DNA from 2 places in the Micromonospora sp. I033 genome. Region 2 is predicted to be linked to the other one. Evidence: predicted binding sites of a transcription regulator. Region 2 holds the regulator's gene; the other holds the start of a gene.
What was found. The regulator HrcA, encoded in region 2, represses chaperone genes, less so after heat shock. The targets are predictions, from matches to a motif close to GGTTNGCACNCTCNNNNNGAGNGTGCNAACC.

Region 1: groES (co-chaperone GroES) is a predicted target of HrcA. The motif match lies at 12,553-12,583, and genes of this name have one in related genera.

What each region holds. Positions count from the first base shown of each region.
Region 1 is NZ_JBSSLX010000009.1:42,736-57,155, reverse strand. Features, by position in the region: gene ACW0Q9_RS03195 (M1 family metallopeptidase) at 1-556, opposite strand, end outside; gene ACW0Q9_RS03190 (GuaB3 family IMP dehydrogenase-related protein) at 630-1,748, opposite strand; gene guaB (IMP dehydrogenase) at 1,780-3,342, opposite strand; gene ACW0Q9_RS03180 (DUF5319 domain-containing protein) at 3,540-3,944, shown strand; gene ACW0Q9_RS03175 (response regulator transcription factor) at 3,954-4,769, opposite strand; gene ACW0Q9_RS03170 (WhiB family transcriptional regulator) at 5,025-5,408, shown strand; gene ACW0Q9_RS03165 (LysR family transcriptional regulator) at 5,515-6,414, shown strand; gene ACW0Q9_RS03160 (SDR family NAD(P)-dependent oxidoreductase) at 6,550-7,296, shown strand; gene ACW0Q9_RS03155 (low temperature requirement protein A) at 7,368-8,537, opposite strand; gene ACW0Q9_RS03150 (molybdopterin-dependent oxidoreductase) at 8,598-10,265, opposite strand; gene groL (chaperonin GroEL) at 10,390-12,033, opposite strand; gene groES (co-chaperone GroES) at 12,104-12,418, opposite strand; gene ACW0Q9_RS03135 (helix-turn-helix domain-containing protein) at 12,750-13,550, shown strand; gene ACW0Q9_RS03130 (DUF397 domain-containing protein) at 13,541-13,732, shown strand; gene ACW0Q9_RS03125 (THUMP-like domain-containing protein) at 13,899-14,420, shown strand, end outside.
Region 2 is NZ_JBSSLX010000008.1:10,622-25,041, forward strand. Features, by position in the region: gene dnaJ (molecular chaperone DnaJ) at 1-981, opposite strand, end outside; gene hrcA (heat-inducible transcriptional repressor HrcA) at 1,056-2,078, opposite strand; gene ACW0Q9_RS02665 (DUF4870 domain-containing protein) at 2,310-2,951, shown strand; gene hemW (radical SAM family heme chaperone HemW) at 2,993-4,216, opposite strand; gene ACW0Q9_RS02675 (enoyl-CoA hydratase-related protein) at 4,236-5,021, shown strand; gene ACW0Q9_RS02680 (hypothetical protein) at 5,123-5,983, shown strand; gene ACW0Q9_RS02685 (MOSC domain-containing protein) at 6,019-6,663, opposite strand; gene ACW0Q9_RS02690 (carbohydrate ABC transporter permease) at 6,723-7,553, opposite strand; gene ACW0Q9_RS02695 (carbohydrate ABC transporter permease) at 7,550-8,536, opposite strand; gene ACW0Q9_RS02700 (sugar ABC transporter substrate-binding protein) at 8,533-9,825, opposite strand; gene ACW0Q9_RS02705 (GlsB/YeaQ/YmgE family stress response membrane protein) at 10,049-10,333, opposite strand; gene ACW0Q9_RS02710 (GlsB/YeaQ/YmgE family stress response membrane protein) at 10,615-10,902, opposite strand; gene lepA (translation elongation factor 4) at 11,161-13,038, opposite strand; gene ACW0Q9_RS02720 (DUF4240 domain-containing protein) at 13,148-13,684, opposite strand; gene ACW0Q9_RS02725 (phosphotransferase family protein) at 13,738-14,420, shown strand, end outside.

The sequences.
Region 1 (14,420 bases), on a different contig from region 2:
TCACCTCGATCTCGTAGGTGGCCTTGTCCGAGGGGTGGTCGTTGACCGGGTACCAGGTGCTCGCCGACTCCGGCTGGCCCAGCGCGATCGCGCCGTCCCCGGTGGCCTGGAAGCCGCCGTCACCAAGCTCCGTGCTGGGCAGCGGCTTCGGCACCCCGCCGTACGTCACGTCGACGCTGAACCGCTGCCCGGCCGGCAGGCCGCGCGCCGGGGTGACGACCAGCTCGGCGCCGTCGCGGCGGTGCTTCGCGGGGGCGCCGTCGACGTGCACCCGGTCGACGGTCAGGCCGGCCAGGTCGAGCTGGAACCGGGACAGCGCCTGGGTGGCGGTGGCGGTCAGGACGGCCTCGCCGGTGAGCCGGTCGTCGGCCGGGTCGTAGCGGACCTTCAGCGTGTAGTGCCCGACGTCGTAGCCGCCGTTGCCGGCCCCCGGCACGTACGGGTCTCCCGCGTCCGCGGCGCCCGGACGGAACCGCTCGTCGCCGTCCCCCGTGCAGCCGCCGGCCAGCAGCGCGGCGGCGAGCACCGCCACGCACCACCGCCGGCCGCGCGTCATCCGCCGAGCCTAGATGCGCGACGGCGCGGGTGGGACCGGAATCCGCACCCGCGCCGTCGCCCGGTCACCCGGGTCAGCGGTCGAGGACCAGGCCGACCTTCTGGAACTCCTTGAGGTCGCGGTAGCCGCACTTGGCCATCGCGCGGCGCAGCCCGCCGAAGAGGTTGAGCTGGCCGTCCGGCTCGTCGGCCGGGCCGAAGAGCAGCTTCTCCATCGAGCCGAGCGGCTCGCCGGCCACCTCGAACGCGCCGCGCGGCAGGGACGGGTGGCTGGCGGCCGAGTGCCACCAGGCGCCGCCGGCCGGTGCCTCCTCGCAGAGCGACAGCGGCTCGCCCAGCATCACGGCGTCCGCGCCGCAGCCCAGCGCCTTGGCGATGTCGCCGGAGGTCTGCATGTCGCCGTCGGCGATCAGGTGCACGTAGCGGCCACCGGTCTCGTCGAGGTAGTCGCGGCGGGCCGCGGCGGCGTCGGCGATGGCGGTGGCCATCGGCACCCGGATGCCGAGCACCGACTCGGTGGTGGACCAGTCGTCGCCACCGATGCCGACGATCACGCCGGCCGCGCCGGTGCGCATCAGGTGCAGCGCGGTCTTGTAGTCGGTGCAGCCGCCGACGATGACCGGCAGGTCGAGGTCGGCGATGAACTCCTTGAGGTTGAGCGGCTCGTCGGTGGTGGAGACGTGCTCGGCGGAGACGATGGTGCCCTGGATGACCAGGATGTCCACGCCGGCGTCGAGGATCACCGGGGCGAGCGCCAGGGTGTGCTGCGGGGAGACCCGGACGGCCACGGTGCCGCCGCCGGCCCGCAGCTCGCGGACCCGCTCGGCGATCAGGTCGGGCCGGATCGGCTCCGCGTAGACCTCCTGGAGCCGCTTGGTGGCCCGGGCGTCCTCGTCCAGGCCGCCCAGCTCCTCCAGCACCTTGGCCGGGTTCTCGTAGCGGGTCCAGAGGCCCTCGACGTTGAGCACGCCGAGGCCGCCGAGCTGGCCGAGCCGCACCGCCGAGGCCGGGCTCATGGTCGCGTCGGAGGGGTGGCCGACGCAGGGGATGCCGAACTGGTAGGCGTCGAGCTGCCACGCGGTGGAGACGTCGTCGACGTCCCGGGTGCGCCGGCTCGGCACGATGGCGATGTCGTCCAGGTGGTAGCCGCGCTGCGCGGTCTTGCCCAGCCCGATCTCGACCACGTCACGCATGGGGGACTCCAGGTTTTTTGGGGGTGGTGGGTCAGCGGGAGTGGTAGTTGGGCGCCTCGACGGTCATCTGGATGTCGTGCGGGTGGCTCTCCTTGAGGCCGGCCGCGGTGATCCGGATGAGCTGGCCGCGCCGGTGCAGCTCGGGGATGCTCTCGGCGCCGACGTACCCCATGGCGGCGCGGAGCCCGCCGATGAGCTGGTGGGCGACCTGGGCGAGCGGGCCCCGGTAGGGCACCTGGCCCTCGACGCCCTCCGGGACCAGCTTGTCCTCGGCGAGCACGTCCTGCTGGAAGTAGCGGTCCTTGGAGTAGGACTTGCCCTGGCCCCGCGACTGCATGGCGCCGAGCGAGCCCATCCCCCGGTAGGCCTTGTACTGCTTGCCGTTGATGAAGATCAGCTCGCCCGGGCTCTCCTCGCAGCCGGCCAGCAGGCTGCCGAGCATCACCGTGTCCGCGCCGGCCACCAGGGCCTTGGCGATGTCGCCGGAGTACTGGATGCCGCCGTCGCCGATCACCGGCACGCCGGCCGGGCGGGCCGCCCGGGACGCCTCCATGATCGCGGTGATCTGGGGTACGCCCACCCCGGCCACGATCCGGGTGGTGCAGATGGCACCCGGGCCGACGCCGACCTTGATGCCGTCGGCGCCCGCGTCGACAAGCGCCTTGGCGCCCGCGTAGGTGGCGATGTTGCCGCCGACGATGTCGATGGCCACGTCCTTCTTGAGCCGGGCGACCATCTCCAGCACGGCCCGCTGGTGGCCGTGGGCGGTGTCCACGATGAGCACGTCCACCCCGGCGTCGACCAGGGTGCGGGCCCGCTTGTAGGAGTCCTCGCCGACGCCCACCGCGGCGGCGACCCGGAGCCGGCCGGCCTCGTCCTTGGTGGCGTTCGGGTACTGCTCGCTCTTGGTGAAGTCCTTGACCGTGATCAGCCCGCGCAGCTTGCCGGCCTCGTCGACGATCGGCAGCTTCTCGACCTTGTGACGGCGCAGCAGGTCGAGGGCCTCGTCCTTGCTCACCCCGACCGGCGCGGTGATCAGCGGGGTCCGGGTCATGATGTCGCGGACCGGGGTGGCCGGGTCGGAGACGAAGCGCATGTCGCGGTTGGTCACGATGCCGACCAGCTCGCCCTGCCCGTCGACCACCGGCACGCCGGAGATGCGGTAGCGGCCGCAGAGCGCGTCGACCTCGCGGAGGGTGTCGTCCGGGCTGGCGGTCACCGGGTTGGTGATCATGCCGGACTCGGAGCGCTTGACCAGGTCGACCTGGAGCGCCTGGTCCTCCACGGAGAGGTTGCGGTGCAGCACGCCGATGCCGCCCTGGCGGGCCATGGCGATGGCCATCCGCGCCTCGGTGACGGTGTCCATCGCGCTGGACAGCAGCGGGACGGTCAGCTCGATGCGGCGGGTGAGGCGGGTGCGGGTGTTCACCCGGCTCGGCACCACGTCCGACTCGCCCGGCTGGAGGAGCACGTCGTCGAAGGTCAACCCGAGCGGGACCACCCGGGCCGAGCCGGCGGGCAGCTCGGGCAGGTGGCCGCCCAGCTCACCGCCGTCGCGGCCGGCCGGGATCTCGGTGCTGGGCGAATTCTCCACGATTGCTCCCCTGAGCTGGTCGGACGGGCTGCAGCGAGGCGGCGCGCGCGGGCACCGGCGCACGCCGGCGTGACGGCGCGTCGCTTCATCGTACCCATTGAGCTGCTCCGCCCCCGGCAGCGGCGGGCCCGGGGTAGGCGGCGCCACAGGAGTCCCGGGGGCGGACTTTCCGGCGGGTCGGGGTCTACGGTGAGGGGGTGCACGACGAGCCCATCGACCCGTTCAACGGCGACCCGGCCGATCCGGCTGCCGGCCTGCACGACCCGCGCGAGGCCGACCCGCTCGACCCGCTGACCGAGATCGAGCGGCAGGACGTCCTGGAGGATCTCGCCGACCTGGAGATCTACCAGGCCCTGCTCCAGCCGATCGGGGTCCGCGGGCTGGTCATCGAATGCGAGGACTGCCGCGAGCCGCACTACTTCGACTGGGACCTGCTGCGCGGCAACCTGCGGCACCTGCTCAGCTCGGGGCGGCCCCGGGTGCACGAGCCGGCCTACGACCCCGACCCGGACCACTACGTGAGCTGGGACTACGCCCGCGGCTACGCGGACGGCGTGCACGACACCCTCACCGAGGGCACCGACGACGCCGCGGAGGATTGACCGGCCGGTTCAGGCGACCAGGCCGGCGCGGAAGCCGGCGGCCACGGCGTGCGCCCGGTCGCGCGCGCCGAGCTTGCGGAACAGCCGGCGGGCGTGCGTCTTGACGGTGTCCTCCGAGACGAACAGCTCCCGCCCGATCTCCGCGTTGCTCTTCCCCTCGGCCATGCCGAGCAGCACCTGAAGCTCACGCTCCGTGAGGCCGATCGCGCTGCGCGGCGTGCGCGCCGGCCGCTGCGGACCGCCCGCCGGCGCCGGCTCCGCCTCGGCCGCCGCCGGGTCGGCGGCGTCCTCGACGCGCTGCACCGGCACGACCGTCGGCGCCCCGCCGGGACCCTCCGCCGGGCTCGTCGGCCACGGGGGCCCGGCCGGGGTACGCCCCGGCGCGGCCGACCGGGCCGGCCCACCGACCGCCGCGGCGTCCCGGGCCGGGTCGCTGACCCGGTGCCGGGAGGGCCGGCCGGGGGCGGAGAGCAGCAGCAGCGCCTTCGCGACCGCGCTGGTCAGGTCGTGGTCGGCGTTCTGGATCAGACCCCGCGCCCCGGCGCTGATGGTGGCCGCGGCCGCCTCCGACTCCTCGGCGCCGAGCAGCAGCACCGCGGCCTGCGGGGCGCGGGCGAGCACCCGGCGGACGAAGCCGGCGCTGTCCGGCCGGGTGAGGGCGGTGTCGGCGAGCACCACGTCGACCGGGCGCTCGGCGAGCCGGAGCATCACCTCGGGATCGGAGACGGCCGTCCGGAGCACGCCCGACAGCCCGAGCCGCGCCGCCGCGGAGGTCAGGTGCTGGGCCGCGAGTGGTGTCCGAACGCACACGAGAACGCTACGCACAGTGGTCTCCTCTCCGCCTCAGAGCAGACCACGACGGGCTGCGCTCGGGAGGAGGTTCCGGGCAATCATCCGAACTTTTCCGGCAGATGGGGCATATGCCGCCAACTGTCCGAGGTTTTCGATCACAGATGTGTGAGCGCGGGAAAGCCCGGGTACCGAGGGGTCACTCCGGAAACGGTGTCCCGCGCGGACCACCGCCCCGGTAGGAGCTGGCCACGAAGATTCTCGCGGTGCCGCGCGGGAGGAGGGGTGCTGATGTCGAACGTACGCAGACTGCCCGGACCCATTGTCGACCTCTGGGACTGGCAGCGGCTCGGTGCCTGCCGGGGACGGGACAGCGCGCAGTTCTTCCACCCCGACGGCGAGCGCGGCTCGTCGCGGCTGCGCCGCGAGTCCGGCGCCAAGGCCGTCTGCCGCGCCTGCCCGGTGCGCGCCGAGTGCGCCGCGCACGCCCTCTCGGTCCGCGAGCCCTACGGCGTGTGGGGCGGCTTCAGCGAGTCGGAGCGGCTGCGGCTGCTCGCTCTCGGCTGGGAGGACCTGGCCGACCGCCGGCAGACCCGGGTGGACATCGCCCGGCTGGAGGCCCGCCTCGGCCGGCCGCACAAGTCCGCCGTCCCGGACCAGCGCAAGATCGCCTGACCGCTCCCTACCGACCACCGCGACGCCGCGCTCCTCCTGGGCGCGGCGTCGCCGTGCGGTGGCTTTCCCGCCCGGCCGTCGCCGCCGGGCGTGATTCGATGGGCCGGTGGAGCTGCGGGAGATGCGGGCGTTCGTGGCGGTCGTCGAGGAGGGCAGCCTGTCCGCGGCCGCTCGTCGGCTGCACCTGAGCCAGCCGGCGCTGTCCCAGGCCATGAACGGCCTGGAGCGGCAGCTCGGGGTGCCGCTGCTGGTCCGCCGCAGCACCGGCGTACGGGCCACCGAGGCGGGCATGACGTTGCTGACCGAGGCGCGGGCGGTGCTGGCGCGGTACGACCAGGCGGTGGCCGCGGTCAACCGGCACGGCGCGACGGGTGGCGGCGTGCTCCGGCTCGGGATCCCGCTGGAGCTTCCCGCCGATCTGCTCACCCGGCCGCTCGCCGAGCTGGCCGTGGCGTGTCCGGACACCCGGGTCCAGGCCCGCCACCTGTCCACCGCCGCACAGTTCGCCGCGCTGCGCGCCGGTGAGCTCGACGTCGGGCTGGTGCGGGAGCACCCCGTCGGCGCCGACCTGGATGCCGTACCGGTCGTCGAGGAACGCCTGGGCGTGCTGCTGGCCACGGCACAGGCCGCCGCCCTCGCCGGGCCGGACGGGATCCGGTTGGACGCGCTCGCCGGGCTGGACTGGGTCGGCTTCCCCCGCTCCGGCAGCCCCGCCTGGTACGACGAGCTGACCGCGATCCTGCGCAGCCACGGGCTGGATCTCGGACCCGCCGCACCAGAGGGACAGGAGCTGATCGCCGAGGTCAAACTCGCCGCCGTGACCGCGGGCACGGCGTTCGCGCTGGCGCCGCCCCACTGGTCGCAGCCGCTCCCCGAGTCGGTCACCTGGTCCCCGCTGGTCGGGCATCCCCTGGTCCGGCGCACCTGGGCCGCCTGGCCGGCCAGCTCCCACCGGCGCGATCTCGGCCGGCTGATCGCCGCCCTGGAACTACGGGCGACGGAGTAGCCCGCGGGCCGCTTATGGCGGCCATAAGTTCCTCGATCAACCCGGCGGGAAAACCTCGGCCGCCCGCCGACTTGCACCCACTGGTCGGGACAGGCCCGACCGGAACCGCAGACGCGGAACAGAGGTGGGTGAAACATGAGCACGGAACTGCAGGGCAGGTCGGCGCTGGTGACCGGCGGCAACAGCGGCATCGGCCGGGCGGCCGCCCGGGCGCTGGCCGAACTCGGCGCACACGTGGTGATCTCCGGCCGGGACCCGGAGCGGGGCGACCAGGTGGTCCGGGACATCCGCGCGAGCGGCGGGCGGGCCGACTTCGTGGCGATCGAGCTGCGGGACGAGGCGTCGGCGCGGGAACTGGCCGCCCGGGCCCGGGATCTGGCCGGTCAGGTCGACATCGTGGTCAACAACGCGGGCATCTACCCGTTCGGCCCCACCGAGCAGACCAGCGAGCAGACCTTCGACTCGGTGTTCGCGTTGAACGTCAAGGTGCCGTACTTCCTGGTCGCCGAGCTGGCGCCCGAGATGGCGAAGCGCGGCCACGGGGCGATCATCAACCTGAGCACCATGGTCGCCGAGTTCGGCATGGCGGGGATGAGCCTGTACGGGGCGAGCAAGGCCGCGCTGGTGCTGCTCACCAAGTCCTGGGCGGCCGAGTACGGGCCGCACGGGGTGCGCGTCAACGCCGTGAGCCCCGGCCCCACCCGGACGGAGGGCACCGCCGGTATGGGCGAGGACCTCGACCAGTTGGCGAGCATGTCCCCCGCCGGGCGTCCCGGCTCAGCCGAGGAGATCGCCGAGGCGGTCGCCTTCCTGGCCACCGACCGGGCGAGCTTCGTGCACGGCGCGGTCCTGCCGGTCGACGGCGGGCGCGTCGCGGTCTGAGGCGCCGGCACCACCGCCGCGGCCCGCTCCCCCGTGGAGCGGGCCGCGGCGCCTGCCGCGCCGTCCCGGGCTCACTCCCGCATGTCCGGCGCGGACCACTGCTCCACGACCGTCAGCGCCACCCAGGACGCCGCGGCGAGCGAGACAGCCACCAGCGGCGGCAGCCCCGCCAGCCCGATCACCAGCGCCACGAGCGCCAACCCCGCCTGCGCCAGCGCGACCGGGCGGCCGACCGACAGGCTGATGCCGCGGTAGATGACGACGCAGCCCGCCATCATGGCCACCTGGCTGCCGCCCAGCAGCCGACCGGCCACGGTGGCGCCGGGGCCGTGACCGGCCGCCGCCTCCGCCGCAAGTTCGACGGCGACCCCCGCCACCACGATCGCCGCGTAGACCACCAGGTGCCCGTAGGCGTAAAGGTAGCTGCGCAGGATCGCCTGCCGCCCGGCCCGCAGCACCCGGTTGCCCGCCTCGCGGTCGTACGTGGCGAGGAAGTACACCCACCAGATCCCGCACGCGATGACGAACCCGGCGATCCCGATCGCCACCGAGGCCGGTCGCCAGCCGCCGGCGTCGATGCCGTTCGCCACCGCCAGCACCGCCTCGCCCAGCACGACGATGGTGAACAGGCCGAAGCGTTCCGGCATGTGCGACTTCTGGGTGGGTGCGCGGCGCGACAGGGCGTACGCCAACGGTCCGGCGACCGCCGCGTTGAGCGCCAGCGCGGCTCCCCAGACCCCGTACCGGGCGGGTGCGGCCACCAGCAGCGAGCCGAACCAGAGCACGGCCGCCACCAGGAACCCCCCGGCGTTCCACCGGCAGAAGTCCCTGGCCTCCAGGTCGATCCACCCCACGACGCCGTACGACCCGGCGAGCAGCACCAGCAGGAGCCCGTAGGTCACCGCGAAGCGGTCCGCGTCGGCGGCGCTCGCGCCGGGGAGGGACGCGGACAGCGCCAGCACCCCGAGCATCGCGGTGAGCTGCACCAGCCGGCTCGGCGGGCGGTCGTCGTCGAAGAGGTCGGCGAAGTAGGAGAAGCTGAACCACAGCCACCAGATCGTGCTGATGAGACCGGCGAAGACCAGCACTCCGCGCGCCGACGGATCGGCCACCAGGAGCTGCCCGAGCCGGAACACCGCGACCACGAAGACCAGGTCGAAGAAGAGTTCCAGCCAGCTGGCCCGCCGGGCCGTGCCGTAGCCGTGGATCAGTGAGCGCCTGCGCCCCGATCCGCCCTCCACCGGACGAGATTAACGGGGATCGGAGCGGTATGTCCGGATCCGCCGGACGAAGGACCCGCGTCAGCCCACCGTCACCGTGACGGTGTGCCAGCCGGTGGCGCCGTCCGGGGCGACCGGGCGCCGCTGCTCCGGCTGGACCTCCCCCGCGGCGTCGGTGGCCCGGACCTGGAGGGTGTGCTCGCCCGGCGTGGCGGCCCAGCGCCACGACCACTGCACCCAGGTGTCCACCGAGACCGTCGGGGCCAGCGGCGCCTCCTGCCAGGGGCCGCCGTCGACGCGTACCTCGACCCGGCGGATGCCCCGGTGCTGGGCCCAGGCCACCCCGGCCACCGTGACGGGGCCGGCGGTGAGCCGGTTGCGCGGGCGCGGCGCGTCGATCCGGGACTGCGTCCTGATCGGTCCCTGTGCCGACCACCCGCGCGGCACCCAGTACGCGTCGAAGTCCGCGAAGCTGGTCAGCTCCAGCTCGGTCACCCACTTGCACGCCGAGACGTACCCGTAGAGGCCGGGCACCACCATCCGCACCGGGAAGCCGTGCTCGACCGGCAGCGGTTCGCCGTTCATCCCGATTGCGAGCAGCGCGTCGCGCCCGTCCCGCAGCACCGCCGTGGGGGTGCCGCAGGTCCAGCCGTCGACCGAGCGGCCGACCACCTGGTCCGCCCCCTCCTCCGGCTGCGCCTCGTCCAGCAACTCCTTGATCGGCACGCCCAGCCAGCGGGCGTTGCCGATCAGGTCCCCGCCCACCTCGTTGGAGACGCAGGCCAGGGTCACGTACCGCTCGACCATCGGCCGGGCGAGCAGGTCGTCGAAGCTCAGCTCGATCGGGTTGCGGACCCGGCCGTGGATGCGCAGCCGCCAGGTCGCCGGGTCCACCTGCGGCACCACCAGGGCGGTGTCGATCCGGTAGAACTCCCGGTTCGGGGTGACGAAGGGGGCGAGCCGGCTCACCGACAGGTCCGCGCCGGCCGGCACCGGCGGGGCGGGTGCCGCCGGGGCCGGCAGCTTCACCGCCTCGCGGGCCGCCGCGACGCCCCGCCGCCCGGCCAGCCAGTGCCCACCCAGGCCGGCCACCGCCGCCGTGCCGGCCAGCAGGCCGACGCCGCGCAGGAACCGCCGCCGCGACTCGTGGTCGCCGGGCTCCAGCGGCTCCCACCCGGCCGGAGGCTCCTCGGGTGCGAGCGCCGCGACGACCGGGGGCGGCGTGGGCGCGGACAGCGAAGGCTCGGGCGTCGGCGTCGGCGTCGGCGTCGGCCGGGTGGGCGACGGCCGGGACGAGGCCGGCGGCCCGGCGTCCTCCCGCAGCGGGCCGGCCATGAAGGCCCAGAGCGTGAGCGCCCCCAGCCCGCCGCCGACCAGGGCGGGCAGCGCGTCGAAGGCGTCCGCGCCGGCCCGGGTCAGCGCGGCGGCCACCCCGAGGGCGGCGAACGCCGCGATGCCGGCCAGGCCGATCCGGAGCCGCCGGGCCGCCAGCACGCCGAGCAGCGCGGCGATCGCGGCCAGCAGCAGCGCCGTGCCCACCAGCAGGGCGATCTTGTCGTACGTGCCGAACACCGCGATGGCGAACTGCTTGAGCGGCTCGGGCACCACGTCGACCACCAGCCCGCCGACCGCGATCAGCGGCGCGGACCGCGGGCCGGTGAGAACGGCCACCGGCTCGGCAACGCCGATCGCGACGGCGGCGGCGGTGACCCCGGCCAGCGCGGCCCGACCGCGCGACATGCTGCTCACGGCGACCAGTGTCGTCGGTCCGGGCGGGCTACCGCCAACCTCGTCAGCGTTCCGTAAGCAGATACGGATCAGGGCACACCGCCGGGTGGCGGTGTGCCCTGACGTCAGGCCGTACGGCGCGGGATCAGAAGCCCGGGCCGTGCTGGTGGCCGTGCCCGTGGCCGTGGCCGTGACCGGCGGCGGCCGGCTCGGCCTTCTCCGGCTTCTCCACCACGAGGCTCTCGGTGGTGAGCAGCAGGCCGGCGATCGACGCGGCGTTGCTGACCGCGTTGCGGGTCACCTTCACCGGGTCGAGGATGCCGGACTTGACCAGGTCGACGTACTCGCCGGTGGCGGCGTTGAGGCCGTTGCCCCACTCCTGGCCCGCGACCTTCTGCACCACCACGTAGCCGTCGTGGCCGGCGTTCTGGGCGATCCAGCGCAGCGGCTCGACCAGCGCCTTGCGCACGATCGAGACCCCGACCTTCTCGTCACCGGTGAAGCCCAGGTCGTCGTCGAGCACCGGCAGGATCTGGGCCAGGGCGGCGCCGCCACCCGGGACCGTACCCTCCTCGACCGCGGCCTTGGTCGCGGCGATGGCGTCCTCGATGCGGTGCTTGCGCTCCTTCATCTCGACCTCGGTGGCCGCGCCGACCTTGATCACCGCGATGCCGCCGGATAGCTTCGCCAGCCGCTCGGCCAGCTTCTCCCGGTCCCACTCGGAGTCCGAGGCCTCGATCTCCTTGCGGATCTGGGCGACCCGGTCGGCGACCTCGGCGGACTGGCCGCCACCGTCGACGACCGTGGTGTTCTCCTTGTCGACCACGACGCGGCGGGCGGTGCCCAGCACCTCCAGGCCGACCTGGTCGAGCTTGTAGCCCAGCTCCGGGGCGACCAGCTCGGCGCCGGTCAGGATCGCCATGTCCTGCAGCATCGCCTTGCGGCGGTCGCCGAAGCCGGGGGCCTTCACGGCGCAGACCTTGATGGTCTTGCGGATCGCGTTGACCACCAGCGTGGACAGGGCCTGGCCCTCGACGTCCTCGGCGATGATCAGCAGCGGCTTGTTGTTCTGGAGGACCTTCTCCAGCAGCGGCAGCAGCTCCTCGATCGCCGAGATCTTCTGCGTGGTGATCAGGATGTACGGGTCCTCCAGGACCGCCTCCTGCCCCTCCACGTCGGTGACGAAGTTCGGCGAGATGAAGCCCTTGTCGAACTGGAGACCCTCGGTCACGTCCAGCTCGGTGGTGAGGGCGGAGCCCTCCTCGACGGTGATGACACCGTCGCGGCCGACCCGCTCCATCGCCTCGGCGATCAGCTCGCCGATGGTGGCGTCCTGCGCGGAGATCGTCGCGACGTGCGCGATCGACTCCTTGTCGGCCACCTCGACGGCCCGGCCGAGCAGCGCCTCGGAGACCTTGGCGGCCGCCGCGTCGACGCCCCGCTTGAGGCCGGTCGGGTTGGCCCCGGCGGCCACGTTGCGCAGGCCCTCGCGGACCATGGCCTGGGCCAGCACGGTCGCGGTGGTGGTCCCGTCGCCGGCGACGTCGTTGGTCTTGGTCGCCACCTCCTTGACCAGCTGCGCGCCGAGGTTCTCGTAGGGGTTGGTGAGCTCGATCTCCTTGGCGATGGTCACGCCGTCGTTGGTGATCGTGGGCGCACCAAACTTCTTGTCCAGGACGACGTTGCGCCCGCGCGGGCCGAGAGTGACCTTGACCGCGTCCGCGAGGGCGTTGACACCGTGCTCCAGCAGGTGCCGGGCGTCGTCCGAGAAGCTCAGGATCTTCGCCATCTGTATCCCTTCCAAGCGACGCTGCCCCGGCCCGGCGAGCCGGACCGGGGCAACGACACTGATCGGTTGCTTACTTCTCGATGACCGCGAGGACGTCGCGGGCGGAGAGCACCAGGTACTCCTCGCCGGCGTACTTGACCTCGGTGCCGCCGTACTTCGAGTAGAGGACGGTGTCGCCGACCTTGACGTCGATCGGCACGCGGTTGCCCTTGTCGTCGATCCGGCCCGGGCCGACAGCGAGGACGGTGCCCTCCTGCGGCTTCTCCTTGGCGGTGTCGGGGATCACGATGCCCGAGGCGGTGGTGGTCTCGGCCTCGTTCGCCTGGACCACGATGCGGTCCTCGAGCGGCTTGATCGCAACCTTGGTCGCGGTAGTCACGGGCATACCCTCCTGGGGTACTTGGTGTCGTTGCCGGTCGGCGCGCCGACCGGCGTCAATCTGCCACATGCCACCGGGCGGGGCCGTCGTCGCGGGTGCCGGTCCGCCTGGCGCTCAACCCCCGGACACCAGGGCCCGGGCGTTGGCACCCTCAGGGTGAGAGTGCTAATCGCAGGTTATTCCTCGGCTAGCACTCCGTCAAGGAGAGTGCCAACCCGTCGCCTCCCGTGTCGCCACAGTTCCGCCACGGGTCGCCGCAACATGCCCGGAACGCCTCGACGCACGGTGACCGGCTCCCTACCGTTCGGGGCCGTAGCCGTCGAGGAGGGGGGGCCGGATGACCCAGGTGCCGACGTTGACGTTCCTGCGCGACCAGCTCCGGCGGGCGCGGCAGGCGCGCGGGCTCAGCCAGGAGGAGCTGGGCAAGCTGGTGAACTACTCGTCGTCGCAGGTGAGCGCGGTGGAGACCGGCGACCGTCCGGTCCGGCCGGACTACGTGGCCCGGGTCGACGCGGTGCTGAAGACCGGCGGCCTCTTCGCCACCATGCTGGAGCTGATCCGTTTCCACGCCGCGCCGGACTGGTTCCGCCCGTGGGAGGAGATCGAGCGGGAGGCCACCTCGCTGCGCTGGTACGACCCCACGGTGATCCCCGGCCTGCTCCAGACCGAGGGGTATGCCCGGGCGATGCTCGGCGTGGGCGGCGAGCTGACGGCCGAGGAGATCGAGGCGCGGGTGGTGGCCCGACTGGCCCGGCAGGCGGTGCTGACCGGCAGCGATCGACCCCAGCTCGTCGCGGTGATTGAGGAGCAGGCGCTGCGCCGACAGGTCGGCGACAGGATCGCCATGCACGAGCAGCTCCAGCACCTGCTGGCCGCCGGCGCGGAGCCGAACGTGCAGATCCGGGTCGTACCGGCCGATGCGCTCTGGCACGCCGGCCTCGCCGGCCCGTTCATCCTGGCCCGACTCGCCAGCGGCGCCGAGCTGGCCCACCTCGACAACCAGCTCCGGGCACAGACCGTGGACGGCCCGAACGACATTGCCACCCTTGGTCGGCGCTGGGAGGCTGTGGCAGGAGAGGCGCTGCCACGGGGGCAGTCCGTCCGGCTGATCGAGGAAGTGGCGACATCATGGACCTGACCCGTGCCACCTGGCGCAAGGCCTCGCGCAGCAACCAGAACGGCGGCGCCTGCGTGGAGGTCGCCGACAACCTGCCCGGCGTGGTCGCCGTGCGGGACAGCAAGGACCCGGGCGGCCCCGCGCTCACCTTCGACCCGGCGAGCTGGCGCGCCTTCGTCGCCGCCGCCCCCACCCCTCGCTGACACCACCGCCCCGGGCCGGCCGAGATCTGGGTGATCGACTCCAGGTCGGCGACGTGGCGGTATCCCGACGACCCGCACACCGCCACTCCGGCGAGGTGGAGTCGATCATGGGTCGCCGCAGGGGTCCGGGGGCGGTCGGCCCCGGGGTGGCCGGGAGAATGTCCGGGTGGACCTGGAACAGTTCGCCGCCCTGCGTACCCCCGAGGGGTCGGCCGCGCTCGACGCGGCGGCGCGGGTGGCCGGCGGCGACCCGCTGACGGCGGCGGCGGCGCTCCGCTCCGCCGGGGTGCCGGCCGGCCTCGCGGCGGCGGCGTTGACCCAGGCGGAGCTGCGCCGCCGCGCGGTCGGCAAGTTCGGCCCCGCGGCCCACGGCATGTTCCTCACCCGGGCGGGCCTGGAGCAGGCCACCCGGGGCGTCGTGGCGCGGCGCCGGGCGGAACGCCTGCGCGCCGCGGGCGTCGCCACGCTCGCCGACCTGGGTTGCGGCCTGGGGGCGGACGCGCTCGCCGCGGCCCGGGCCGGCATCCGGGTGTACGGCGTCGAGGCCGACCCGCTGACCGCCGCGATGGCTGCCGCCAACGCCGAGGCGGCCGGGCTGGCCGACCGGTTCACGGTGGAGTGCGGGGACGCCACGGCGTTCGAAGTGACCCGGGTCGACGGGGTCTTCTGCGACCCGGCCCGGCGGAAG
Region 2 (14,420 bases):
GTCGCCCCGGCCGGTGCCGCGCAGGTGCGGTACGCCCCGGGCGCGCAGCCGCAGCGTGCTGCCCGGCTGGGTGCCCGGCTTGACGTCCACGGTCTCCTCGCTGTCGAGGGTCTTGATGGTCAGCCGGGTGCCGAGGGCGGCGGCCGTCATCGGCACGGTGACCCGGCAGTGCAGGTCGTCGCCCTTGCGCGAGTAGACGTCGTGCGGCCGCTCGTGGATCTCCACGTAGAGGTCGCCGGCGGTGCCACCGCCCGGACCCACCTCGCCCTGCTGGGCCAGCCGGATCCGCATGCCGTCCTCGACACCCGCCGGGATCTTGACGGTGAGCGAGCGCCGGGTGCGCACCCGGCCGTCGCCGGCGCAGGTCGGGCAGGGGTGCGGGATGGTCGTGCCGTAGCCCTGGCAGACCGTGCACGGGCGGGCGGAGACCACCTGGCCGAGGAAGGTCCGCTGCACCGACTGCACCTCGCCCCGGCCGCCGCACGCCTCGCAGGTGGCCAGGTGGGTGCCGGCCGCGGTGCCGGCGCCGGAGCAGGTGGTGCAGAGCACCGCGGTGTCGACGGTGATCGGCGCCTCGACGCCGAACGCCGTCTCGTTCAGGTCGAGCTCCAGCCGCAGGATCGCGTCGGCACCCGGCCGGGTACGCGGCCGCGGGCCCCGGCTGCCGCCCGCGGCGCCGCCGAAGAACGCGTCCATGATGTCCTGGAACCCGACGAACGGGCCGGTGCCGCCCGGACCACCCGGGCCCGCGCCCCCGCCGCCCGGGGCGAGCGGGTCGCCACCCAGGTCGACGATCTGCCGTTTCCGATCGTCCGAGAGGACCTCGTACGCGGCGTTGATGTCCTTGAACTTCTCCTGTGCCTCCGGGTCCGGATTCACGTCCGGGTGGAACTGCCGCGCCAGCTTGCGGTAGGCGCGCTTGATCTCGTCGTCGGAGGCGTCCCGGCTCACGCCGAGAATGCCGTAGTAGTCCCTGGCCACTGCGTTCGGTGTCCTCATGTTTCGTCTCGCGTTGCGCCGGTCGTCGGCCGGAGCCGGCCGTCGGCCCTGACTGGTCAGTTCTGGGCCAGCAGTTCGCCCACGTAGCGTGCCACGGCCCTCACCGTGGCGATGGTGCCGGGGTAGTCCATCCGGGTCGGGCCGAGCACGCCGAGACCACCCACGATGGTGCTGCCCGGGCCGTACCCGGTGCTGACCACCGAGGCGGCGCGCAGGTTGTCGATCTCGTTCTCGTCGCCGATGAGCACGCGGGTGGTGCTCGGCTCGGCCTCCCCGATCAGCTTGAGCAGCACGACCTCCTCCTCGAGCGCCTCGAGGATCGGGCGCAGCGAGCCCTGGAAGTCGAGCAGGCCGCCGCGGGTGAGGTTGGCCGTGCCGGCCAGCGCGATGCGCTCCTCGTGCCGCTCGACAAGCGTCTCCAGCAGCACGCTGGAGAGCGTGGCCATGGCCGGGCGCAGCTGCGGCGTGGACTCGTCGACCAGGGCCTGCACGAGCGGCGGGGTGTCGGACAGCCGGCTGCCGACCAGCTTCTCGTTGACCAGCCGGCGCAGGTCGGTCACGTCGTCGGCGGGGACCGGGCCCGGCAGCTCGACCAGCCGCTGCTCGACCCGCCCGGTGTCGGCGATCATGACGACCATCAGCCGGGTGGTGGAGATCGGCACCAGCTCCAGGTGGCGCACCTTGGAGCGGGCCAGGCTGGGATACTGCACCACGGCGACCTGCCGGGTGAGCTGGGCCAGCAGCCGGACGGTGCGGTGCACCACGTCGTCGAGGTCGACCGCGCCGACCAGGAAGCGCTCGATGGCCCGGCGCTCGGCCGGGCTGAGCGGCTTGACCCGGGAGAGCCGGTCGACGAAGAGCCGGTAGCCGCGGTCGGTGGGCACCCGGCCGGCGCTGGTGTGCGGCTGCCGGATGTAGCCCTCCTCCTCCAGCACCGCCATGTCGTTGCGGACGGTCGCCGGGGAGACGCCCAACTGGTGGCGCTCGACCAGGGCCTTGCTGCCGACCGGCTCCTGCGTGGCGACGTAGTCCTCGACGATCGCGCGCAGCACGGCGAGCTTGCGGTCGTCGAGACCCATCTCCCCACCTCCTGACGCACTTCGTCGCACCCGGCGCGCGGCGTCGGCCGGGCATCTGGCACTCGACTGTAGCGAGTGCCAGTCTACGTCGGCGGGCCCGCCGACGCGATGATCAGCGACGCACCTCCGGTGCGGCCCGCCGCACATCCGACCCACCAGGGCCGAACAGCCGGACATCCCGGGCGATCTCGCTCTGGTGCGCCCTTGTCCCCGGGACCTACCGTGACGTCCATGACTGAACCTCCTCGCCCTCCCGGAGCGGGGGACTCCGGCGCCCCGTCGCCGGAGCCGACCCCGCCGTCGGCACCGTACGGTTCGTCGCCGGCCGACGAGCCCCCCACCGCACCACTGTCCGGGGCACCGGCGCCGGGCGGCTATCCCCCGCCCGGTGGCTATCCGCCGCCTCCCGGCGGCCAGCCGCCGTCGGGCGGTTACCCACCCCCGGGCGGCTACCCCCCGCCGGGCGGCTACGCCCCCTCGGGCGCCGGCTACCCGGGTGGCGGCGCCTACGGGCCGCCCGCCGGCTACGCCAACAACGACGACAAGACCTGGGCCCTGGTCGCGCACTTCGGCGGGGCCGCCGGGATGTTCGTCGGCGGCGGCGTGCTGGGCTGGGTGGCCCCGCTGATCGCCCTGCTCGCCCGCGGCAACCAGTCGCCGACCGTCCGCGCGCACGCGGTCGCCGCGCTGAACTTCCAGCTCATCTGGTCGATCATCGCGCTGGTCGGCTGGATCCTCGTCTGCATCCTGATCGGCTTCGTGGTCGCTCTCGGCGCGATGCTCGTCGGCATCATCTTCGGCGTCCTGGCCGGGGTGAAGGCCAACGAGGGGCAGCTCTACCGCTACCCGATGTCGGCCAGCCTGATCAAGTGACCCGTCCCGGCCGGCTCCCTTCCCGGAGCCGGCCGGTCCGGTCAGGGCAGCAGGTCGCGGACGACCGCGTCGGCGAGCAGCCGGCCGCGCAGGGTGAGCACCGCCCGGCCGGCGGCGTACGCCCCGGCGTCCAGCAGGCCGTCGGCCCGGGCCCGTTCGGCGCCCGCCCGGCCCGCCTCGTCGAGCCCGGACAGGGGCAGCCCGGCGGCGAGCCGCAGCCGCAGCATGACGTCCTCCATGTGCGCCTCGTCGGCGGTGAGCAGCTCCCGGGCCAGGCCGGGTGACTCCCCGGCGGCCAGCCGCTGCGCGTACGCCGTCGGGTGCTTGACGTTCCACCAGCGCACCCCGCCGACGTGGCTGTGCGCCCCCGGGCCCAGCCCCCACCAGTCGGCGCCGGTCCAGTAGAGCAGGTTGTGCCGGCACCGGGCCGCCTCGGAACGGGCCCAGTTGGAGACCTCGTACCAGGAGAAGCCGGCCCCGGCGAGGGCGGCCTCCGCGGCCAGGTAGCGGTCCGCCGCCACGTCGTCGCTGGGGTACGGCAGCTCGCCGCGGCGCATCCGGGCGGCCAGCCGGGTGCCGTCCTCCACGATCAGGGCGTACGCGCTGACGTGGTCCACCCCCGCCGCGACCACCTGGTCCAGCGAGGCGGCGAAGTCCTCGGCGGTCTCCCCCGGCGTGCCGTAGATCAGGTCCAGGTTCACGTGCTCGAACCCGGCGTCCCGCGCCTCCAGGGCGGCGGCGGTGGCCCGGCCGGCGCTGTGCTGCCGGTCGAGGATCGCCAGCACCCCGGGGGCGGCGGACTGCATGCCCAGCGAGATCCGGGTGTAGCCGGCGGTCCGCAGGGTCTTGAGCGACTCCGGGGTGACCGTCTCCGGGTTGGCCTCGGTGGTCACCTCGGCGTCGGCGGCCAGCCCCCAGGTGCGGTCGATGCCGTCGAGGATCCGGGCCAGGTCGTCGGCGGGGAGCAGGGTGGGCGTCCCGCCGCCCACGAAGACGGTGTCCACCCGGGGCGGCGGGGAGTCGCCCAGCACCCGGCCGGCGAGGGCCAGCTCGGCCAGCACCGTGTCGGCGTACGTCTCCCGGCTCGCCCCGCCACCCAGCTCGGCCGCCGTGTAGGTGTTGAAGTCGCAGTAGCCGCACCGGCTGGCGCAGAACGGGACGTGCACGTACACGCCGAAGCCGCGCGCGCCGACGGCGCGGCGGGCGGCAGCGGGCAGCGCCCCGTCGCGCGGGACGGGTTCGCCTTCTGGAAGGACGCCGGGCATGGCCACTAGTGTGCCCGGCATGACCTCTCCGGACGCTCTCGTGCGGGTCGCCACGGCCCGTGGGGTGACCACCCTCACCCTGGACAGCCCGCACAACCGCAACGCGCTCTCCACCCCGCTGATGACCGAGCTGCTGGCCGGCCTGGCCGCCGCGGTCGCCGACGACGCGGTCCGGGCGATCGTGCTGGACCACACCGGCCCGGTGTTCTGCTCCGGGGCGGACCTGAAGGAGACCGCCGCCGCGTACGCCAGCGGGTCGGTGCCGGCCGGGATGCTGGGCGACGTGCTGGTCGCGGTCCGGGAGTGCCCGAAGCCGGTGCTGGCCAGGGTGGCCGGGCCGGCGCGGGCCGGCGGGCTGGGCCTGATCGCGGCCGCGGACCTGGCGGTCTGTGCCGAGGAGGCCACGTTCGCCTTCACCGAGGTCCGGATCGGGGTGATCCCGGCGGTGATCTCGGCTACCGTGCTGCCCCGGCTGCACCCCCGGGCGGCCGCCGAGCTGTACCTCACCGGCGACACCTTCGACGGCCGGCGGGCCGCCGAGATCGGCCTGGTCACCGCCGCCGTGCCGGCGGACGCGCTGGACGCCGCGGTGGACCGCTACCGCGACTCGCTGGTCAAGGGCGCGCCGAACGCCCTCGCCGGGACCAAGGAGCTGCTGCGCCGCCCGGCCGCGACCGACCTGCGGGCCGAGATCGCCGAGTTGGCCGCCCTGTCCACCGGGTACTTCCTCTCCGAGGAGGGCCGGGAGGGCGTCCTCGCGTTCCGGGAGAAGCGGCCCGCGGCCTGGGTGCCCGCCGCAGACTGAGGCCGGAGGTGCGGGGTCGGCTACGCACCGTGAGGCATCCGGTCGGCCGACCCGGACACTGGAGTGAGCGACGTACGCTGGTCGGGCTGTCGGGACAGGGGGTGCGGGTGCGAACGCGAGCGGCGATCGTGGCATCGGGTGTGGTGGTGGCGGTCCTGGCCCTGCTCGGCGTGTGGTTCGTCGCGAAGCAGTTCGGGCACCAGCTGCGGCTGCCGCTGGCGAGCCGGACCTGCACCGTCCGGGCCGACGGCGAGGTCGTGCTCGGCGCCGACCAGATGGCCAACGCGGCCACCATCGCGGCGATCGGCGTGCAGCGCGGGATGCCCGAGCGGGCCGTGGTGGTGGCGCTGGCGACGGCGTACCAGGAGTCGCACCTGCGCAACATCGGGCACGGCGACCGGGACTCGCTCGGCCTGTTCCAGCAGCGCCCGAGCCAGGGCTGGGGCACCCCGGAGGAGATCCGCGACCCGCGCTACGCGGCGAAGAAGTTCTACGCCGCGCTGAAGAAGGTCAAGGGCTGGGAGAAGCTGCGGATCACCGAGGCCGCCCAGCGGGTGCAGCGGTCGGCCTACCCCGAGGCGTACGAGAAGTGGGCGGACGAGTCGCAGGTGCTCACCCGCGCCCTGCTCGGGCACGCGACCGGGGCGGTGGCCTGCACGGTCGGTCCGACGCCGACGATGCGCGGCCCGGCGGCCGCCACCGCCCTGATGCAGAGCCTGGCCCTGGACTGGGGCCTGCCGGAGCTGGCCTCGGCCACCGACCTGACCGGGCTGACCCTGCCGGCCGCCGACACCCGCAACGGCTGGCGGTACGCCCACTGGCTGGTCTCGCACGCCGACGACCACGGGGTGAAGCGGGTCCGCTTCGGCGGCCTGGAGTGGACGGCCGAGCAGGGCACCTGGGCCGAGGTGAAGGGCGATCCGGCGACCCAGGTGCTGGCCGAGGTCTTCGCGGCGGCCTGAGCCGGACCGGCCCGGACGGGGCCGGCGCCCGACGGTCAGCCGGCGGCGGCGCCGAGGCGGCGGCGGACCTTCTCCCGCAGCGACCCGGGCAGCTCCGGCACGTCGAGCAGGCGGGGCAGCAGTTCCGGCTCCAGGGTGGTGGCCCGGAACACCTCCCCGATGGTCACCCCGTGCGCCGGCCGGTCGACCACCTCGACCGGATCGCCGGCGCCCACCTCCCCCTCGCGCAGCACCCGCAGGTACGCCCCGGGCGCGCCCCGGACGGTGAACCGCTTGATCAGGTCGGGCACGCCCCAGAAGCCGGCGAAGGTGGCGCACGGGGTGCGCGGCTTGGTCACCTGGAGCAGGGCCGAGCCGACCGCCCAGCGCTCGCCGATCACCGCCCCGGTGACGTCGACCGCCCAGGTCGTGAGGTTCTCGCCGAAGGCGCCCGGCCGCAGCGCCCGGCCCAGCTCGCCGGCCCACCAGCCGGCGTCCTCCTCGGCGTACGCGTAGACGGCCTGGTCGGGGCCGCCGTGGTGGGCCCGCTCGCCGATGAAGTCACCGGTCACCCCGGCGAACCGGACCGCGACCCGGCCGTCGACCGGCCGCTTGTCGATGCCGCTGCGACCGCTCTCGTCGCCCGCCCACTCCGCCTCGGTCACCACGCCGAGGTTCACCGCCGCCAGCCTGCCCGTCATGGCGGTCAGCCTAGGTGCCGCCGCCAGGCGCCCGGAAACGGGTTTGCCCGGCGCACGGCTCAGCCCTTGACCGCCCCGGCGACCAGGCCGGAGACCATGCGGCGCTGGACCAGCAGGAAGAAGACGATCACCGGCAGGGTGAACAGCGTCGACGCCGCCATCACCGAGCCCCAGGCCGTGTCGTCCCGCCCGAAGAAGAACGTCATGGCCACCGGCAGCGTGTACTTGTGCTGGTCGTTGACGAACGTCAACGCGAAGATCAGCTCGTTCCAGGCGGTGATGAAGGAGAAGATGCTGGTGGCCACCAGGCCGGGGGCGACCAGCGGGAAGAGGACCTTGCGGAAGGTCTGGGCCCGGCTGGCGCCGTCGATCGCCGCCGCCTCCTCCAGCTCCTTGGGCACCGCGGCCACGAAGCCGCGCAGCATCCAGACCGCGAACGGCAGCGAGAAGCCGAGGTAGGTCAGGATCAGGCTGGGCAGGGTGTTGTAGAGCCCGAGCCGCTGGATCATCAGGAACAGCGGGATGACCAGCGCCTCCAGCGGGATCATCTGCACCACCAGCAGCAGGATCAGGAAGGTGGTGCGCAGCTTGAAGCGGAACCTGGCCACCGCGGTCGCGGCGAGCAGCGCGACCAGCCCGCTCAGCACCACGGTGGCCACCGCCACCAGCGCGCTGTTGAGGAAGAAGTCCGTGAAGGTCACGCCCGGGATCAGGTTGCCGGTGAGGATCTCCCGGTAGTGCTCCAGGGTCGGCTCCGCCGGCACCGGGCGCGGCGTGGCCGAGAAGATCTCCCGGTTGGGCTTCAGCGAGGTGGCGACCATCCAGTAGACCGGGAAGGCCGCGAAGAGCGCGACCAGCAGGCCGGCGCCGTTGAGGGCGATCTTCTTCACGACTCGTCCTCCTGCCGCAGCACCATACGGACGTACACGCCGGTCACCACCAGCAGGATCAGGGTGAGGATGACGGCGATCGCGGAACCCAGGCCGTACTTGGGCGGCGGCGAGAACGCCTCGGCGTAGGAGTAGATCGACAGCATGAACGTCGACCGGTCCTGGGTGCCGCCGGCCAGCACGAACTGCTGGGTGAAGACCTTGAAGTCCCAGATCGTGGAGAGCACCACGAGGATGCCGAAGACCGGCCGCAGCATCGGGAAGGTGACGGACCAGAAGACCCGCCACGGCCCGGCGCCGTCCACCCGGGCGGCCTCCTGGAGCTCGCTCGGCACGCTCTTCAGGCCGGCCAGCACGCTGACCGCGATGAACGGGAACGAGTGCCAGACCACCACCAGGGTCAGGATGGCGAAGAAGAGCAGCGGATCGTTGAACCAGCCGTAGCCGGTCCAGTCGCTGCGCCCGAACAGCGCCGTGGAGAGCCCGTCCGGGAGTTTGTTGAACAGCCAGGTGACCAGGCCGCTGGTGTCGTCGAAGATCCACTTCCAGACGATGGTGCCGGTCAGCGCCGGGGTGGCCCAGGCCAGCATCACGCAGCTCGCCACGAAGGTGGCCATCTTCTTCCCGAGCCGGTTGAGCAGCAGCCCGACCAGGGTGCCGAGGATCATGGTGAGGGCCACGTTGGCCACGGCGAAGAGCACGGTGTTGCGCAGCACCGTACGGAAGAACGGGTCACCGAGGATCTGCGCGTAGTTGGCCAGGCCGACCCACGGCCACTCGCGGTCCCCCCGTAGCTGCCGGACGCTGTCCAGCTTGTAGAAGGACATCATCACGACCTGGCCGAGCGGCCAGAGCAGCAGCACCGCGATGATCGCCAGGCAGGGCAGGAGCAACAGGTACGGGAGGCGGTCCACGCGGCGGCGCCGCCGCGCGGGGATCTCCCGCGCGGCGGCCTCGCCGGTGGCCTCGGTCAGCGTGGTCACTTGGCGTTGAGGATGCTTTCCATCTCGGTGGCCGCGTCGGCGGTGGCCTTCTCGACCGTCTTCTGGCCCTTGATGACCGAGCTGTTCATCGCCTGGGTCACCGTCTTGGTCCGGCTGACCTCGACCCACTTCGGGGTGAGCGGGGTCAGCTTGGTCTTCTGCATGGCGGTGGCGAACGCCGCCATCACCTTGTCGTTGGCGTAGTTGCCGCCGCCGACCAGGTCCTTGTAGACCGGGAAGAAGCCGAGGCTGCTGGCGAACTCCTGGTCCTTCTGCTTGCTGAGCAGCACGGTCAGGTAGTCCCAGGCGAGGTCCTGCCGCTTGCTGTCCTTCCAGAGGGCGATGTCGGAGCCGCCGGCGAAGGCCGGAGCGGCCTGGCCGTCCGGACCGGGGATGGGGAACGTGCCCCACACCTTCTCGATGTCCGGGTTGTCCTTCTTCATCGCGCCGCCCTGCCAGCTACCGGCGAACGCCATGGCGGCCTTGCCGGTGGCGAACTGGGTACGGGCGTCGACCTCGTTCCAACCGGCGGCGGCCGGCGGGGCGACCTTGTGCACGGTCACCAGGTCGGTCCAGAACTTGACCGCCTTCTGCGCCTCCGGCGTGTTGTAGCCGGACTTCCAGCTGTCGCCGTCCTTGGTGGCGATCTCCCCACCGGCGGCCCAGAGGAAGGAGTAGAACGGCAGCTCGGAGTTGCCGGGCAGGGCGATGCCGTAGGTGCCGGGCTTCTTGGCCTGGACGGCCTTGGCGGCGGCGACCAGCTCGTCCCAGCTCGTCGGCGTCTTCACGCCGGCCTCGGCGAACCAGTCGGTGCGGTAGTAGATGGCCCGCACGCCCGCGTACCACGGGACGCCGTACTGCTTGCCGTCGAGCTGGGCGTTCTTCACCAGGTCGGGAAGGATGTCCTTGCCCTCGGACCAGCCGTTGAACTTCTCCGTGACGTCGGCGAGGGCCTCCTGCGCCGCCCAGCCCTGGGTCTCGGTGTTGCCGAGCTCGGTGACGTCCGGTCCCTCACCGCCGGCGAGCGCGGCCTGGAACTTCTTCGGCGCCTCGAGCCAGGGGATGTACTGCACCACGACGTCGGTCTCGGGGTGCTTCTTCTTGAACTCCGCCTCGACGCCGTCGAGGAACTTGGTCTGGGCGTCGCCGCCCTCACCCATCATCCAGACCGTCAGCTTGCTGTTGTCCGCGGCCTTGTCGTCGTCGCCGGAGCCACCGCACCCGGACAGCACCATCGCGGCCGAGGCCACGATGGCGGTGACCGGGGCCAGCCGCTTCCACCTGTTCACGCCATATCTCCCTCGGGCCGTTTGGCATTAACCTTCTCCGCCGCACCTTAGTAGGAAAATTTCCTTTACAACAGGGGGTACTCGCGGCGGGCGGCCGTGGCGACGGTATCGCAGCCGTGTGCCCGGGCGGCAGGGGTGCCGTCCGGGCAGCTCAGGGCAGAGACGAGAGCGGGCGCCCGACCGGTCGGTCGGGCGCCCGCTGGAGCGCTTCGGGGGATGGGGGTCAGTAGCGCGAGACGCCGCGGCGGCGACCCAAGCCGGCCACCAGGGCCACGCCGATGGCGGCGAACAGGACCTGCAGCAGCAGCTCCCGCCAGTCGATGCCGGCCGTGTCGGCGAAGCCCGACGCCCGGGCGACGATCGTGCCCAGCAGCGCGGCGCCGACGCCGATCAGCATGTGCAGCCACATCGGCATGTTCTGACGGCCCGGGACGATCAGGCGGCCCAGCGCGCCGACGATCAGACCCACGATGAGCGCGGTGATGATGCCCCAAACGGTGAGCTCCACGGTCGCCCTCCTTCTTCAGAATGAGTCACACGGTGTCGTGTGGTTCCTGTCGTGACCGCTAAGTGCCCGACCCGCCGAAAATCCAAACCGACTCCCGTGACGAATTGCTCCGGACCGCACTGAGCTGGGCTTTCGCGCCCAGATTCGGGCGCGGGGCAGGGGGTTGGCCGGCCATTCGGGAGCTGACCGCGTTCAATGCCCATTCGGGCTCGGCGCGCACGCGAACGCCAGCGGGCGCCCGACCGGCCGGTCGGGCGCCCGCTGAGGCGCTTCGGGGTGCGTCAGTAGCGCGAGACGCTGCGGCGGCGACCCACGCCGGCCACCAGGGCCACGGCGATGGCGGCCAGCACGACCTGCACCAGCAGCTCCATCCAGTCGATGCCGGAGGTCTCGGTCGCGATACCCATGGCGCGGGCCAGGACGGTGCCCAGCAGCGCGGCGCCGACGCCGATCAGCATGTGCAGCCACATCGGCATGTTCTGGCGGCCCGGAACGGCCAGGCGGCCCAGCGCGCCGACGATCAGACCAACGACGAGCGCGGTGATGATGCCCCAGACGGTGAGGTCCACGATCTTCTCCTTCTAAGAAGTTTCACACGGTCTGTGTGCTTCCGTTCGTGACCGGTAAGTGCCCGACCCGCCGAAAACCCAAACCGACTCAGCCCCCGCGCCACCCGCCGGGCCACCGCGCGTCGGTTCCGGCCGCCGGGGATTCCGCAGGTGGGAGCGATTCCGGCCGGTTCGCCGGGCGCGGCAAATCTTTCGGGTACGCGAAACGGCCGGCGCCCCACGCTGCGAGCGGGGGCGCCGGCCGTCGAACCGAGGGCGTTACTTCTTGCCGGGGGGCTTGCCGTCGCCGGAGTCGGAGGAGAGCGCGGCGATGAAGGCCTCCTGGGGGACCTCCACCCGGCCCACCATCTTCATCCGCTTCTTGCCCTCCTTCTGCTTCTCCAGCAGCTTGCGCTTACGGCTGATGTCACCGCCGTAGCACTTGGCGAGCACGTCCTTGCGGATGGCGCGGATGGTCTCCCGGGCGATCACCCGGCTGCCGATGGCGGCCTGGATCGGCACCTCGAACTGCTGGCGCGGGATCAGCGTGCGGAGCTTCGCCGCGATCGTCGTGCCGTAGGTGTACGCCTTGTCCTTGTGCACGATCGCGCTGAACGCGTCCACCGGCTCGCCGTGCAGCAGGATGTCGACCTTGACCAGGTCGGACGCCTGCTCGCCGGACGGCTCGTAGTCCAGCGAGGCGTAGCCCTTGGTCCGGCTCTTGAGCTGGTCGAAGAAGTCGAAGATGATCTCGGCCAGCGGGAGGGTGTAGCGCAGCTCCACCCGGTCGGCGGAGAGGTAGTCCATGCCGAGCAGGCTGCCCCGGCGGCCCTGGCACAGCTCCATCACCGCGCCGACGTAGTCGTTCGGGGTGAGCACGGTGGCCCGCACCGTCGGCTCGTGCACCTCGGCGATCTTGCCGGTCGGGTACTCGCTCGGGTTGGTGACCACGATCTCCAGGCCGTCCTCCTGGACGGCCCGGTAGACCACGTTCGGCGCGGTGGAGATGAGGTCGAGGTTGAACTCCCGCTCCAGCCGCTCCCGGATGATCTCCAGGTGCAGCAGGCCGAGGAAGCCGCAGCGGAAGCCGAAGCCCAGCGCGCCGGAGGTCTCCGGCTCGTACGTCAGGGCGGCGTCGTTGAGCTTGAGCTTGTCCAGCGCCTCGCGGAGGTTGGGGTAGTCGGACCCGTCGATCGGGTAGAGGCCGGAGTAGACCATCGGCTTCGGGTCCTTGTAGCCCCCGAGCGCCTCCTTGGCCGGGTTGGCGTTGATGGTGACCGTGTCGCCGACCCGGGACTGGCGAACGTCCTTCACGCCGGTGATGAGGTAGCCCACCTCGCCCACCCCGAGCGCGTCGGCCTTCACCATCTCCGGCGAGATGACGCCGATCTCCAGCAGCTCGTGGACGGCGCCCGTGGACATCATCTTGATCCGGTCCCGGGCGCTGATCTTCCCGTCGATCACCCGGACGTAGGTGACCACGCCCCGGTAGACGTCGTAGACCGAGTCGAAGATCATGGCGCGGGCCGGGGCGTCGGCCTGGCCGACCGGCGGCACGAACTGCCGGACGATCTCGTCGAGCAGGTGCGGCACGCCCTCACCGGTCTTGCCGGAGACCTTGATGCAGTCCGCCGGGTCGCCACCGATGAGGTGGGCCAGCTCCTCGGCGTACTTCTCCGGCTGCGCGGCCGGCAGGTCGATCTTGTTGAGCACCGGGATGATGTGCAGGTCGTTCTCGAGCGCCAGGTAGAGGTTGGCCAGGGTCTGCGCCTCGATGCCCTGGGCCGCGTCGACCAGCAGGATGGCGCCCTCACAGGCCGCCAGGGAGCGGGAGACCTCGTAGGTGAAGTCCACGTGCCCCGGGGTGTCGATCATGTTGAGCACGGCGGTCTCGCCGGCCCGGTCGCCCTCGCGGATGGTCCACGGCATCCGGACGGCCTGGCTCTTGATGGTGATGCCGCGCTCGCGCTCGATGTCCATCCGGTCGAGGTACTGGGCGCGCATCTGCCGGGGGTCGACCACGCCGGTGAGCTGCAGCATCCGGTCGGCCAGGGTCGACTTCCCGTGGTCGATGTGGGCGATGATGCAGAAGTTCCTGATGCGCGCCGGGTCGGTGGCACCAGGAGCGTTCGCGCCGGGATCGAGCGTCGGTGGCACAGCTGTCCGTTCTGGTCGGCTGACGTGAGCGGGCCGGCGCGCCGCCGGCCCCCTCTATGCTCCCACGTCGCCCGGGAAGTGCCGGTGCTCCCCCGTCACTCGTCCGGCGTCACTCCTCGGGCGGCTCGACGAAGAGGGCGGCGAGCTTCGGCAGGTGCCGTCGCGCCTCGTCCTCGTCGTCGAAGTCCCAGAAGTCGTTCAGGTCGGGCGCCCGGACCGGGTCCCGGTCGGCCGGCAGCTCGGCCGCGGTGGCCTTCCGGTAGGCCTCCCACGGCACCGCCAGCATGTCCTCGCACTCGAACTCCTCGCCGCTGAGCGCGGCGGCTCGGACCTGCGGCAGCTCCGCGAGGGAGTCCGCCTCGGCGACCGCCCGGGCGAACACCGCCCGGCCCTGGGTCATGAGCCAGCCCCGGAAGTATTCGAAGCCGTCGTCCGACGCGCCCCCGTTGATCAGGTAGGCCGCGCCCCAGAGGTCGACCTTGTACGACGCGGCGAGCACCCGCTGCTGGTGGCGGGCGTACCCGACGATCTCCTCCGGGTCCCGCTCGGCGAGCAGGGCGACGGCCCGGGCGGCGACCGCGGCGGGCTCTCCCCCGCCCCCGGCCCGGGCGCTGTCGATCAACTGCCAGAACTCGTCGGTCCTCATGGTCGGCCAGTCTGGCAGAGCACACCGACGTCCCGGTGCGGCAGCATGGGCGGGTGTGCGCGATCTCCCTGCCCCCGGTGCCGTACGACGCCACCGCCGACCGCCCGGGCTGGGCCGAGTTGCCGGCCGGGCTGCGCGACGCGCTGGCCGCCCGGCTCGGCGGGCATCCGGTGGCGGTCCGCCCGGCCGGCGCGGGGTTCACCCGGGGCTTCGCCGCCGTGCTCGCCGGCCCGGCCGGTGAGCCGGTCTTCGTGAAGGCGGCGGCGCTGGCGGAGCAGCGGCACCTGGTCGACTGGTACGCCCACGAGGCCGCCGTCCTGGCCCGGCTCCCCGCCGGCCTGCCGGTCCCCCGCCCGCGCTGGGCGCTCACCGAGGCCGGCTGGTACGCCCTCGCCCTGACCGCGGTCGACGGGCACACGCCCCGGCTGCCCTGGGACCCGGCCGAGCTGGACGCCGCCCTCACCGCGTACGCCGAGGTGGCCGCCGCGCTCGCCGCGCCGCCCGCGGACCTCGTCGCGCTCGGGCTCCCGCGCCTGGCCGACCTGGCCCGGGACGACATCCTCTGGTGGGGCGAGGTGGCCGCCGGCCGCGAACCGGCACCCGAACTGCCCGCCTGGGCCCCACTGCCCGAGCTGGCCGCGCTGGAGTCCCGCCTGCCCGGCTACGCCGACGCCGCCCCCGGGCTGGCCCACTGCGACCTGCGGGTGGACAACCTGCTGCTGGACGCGGCCGGCCG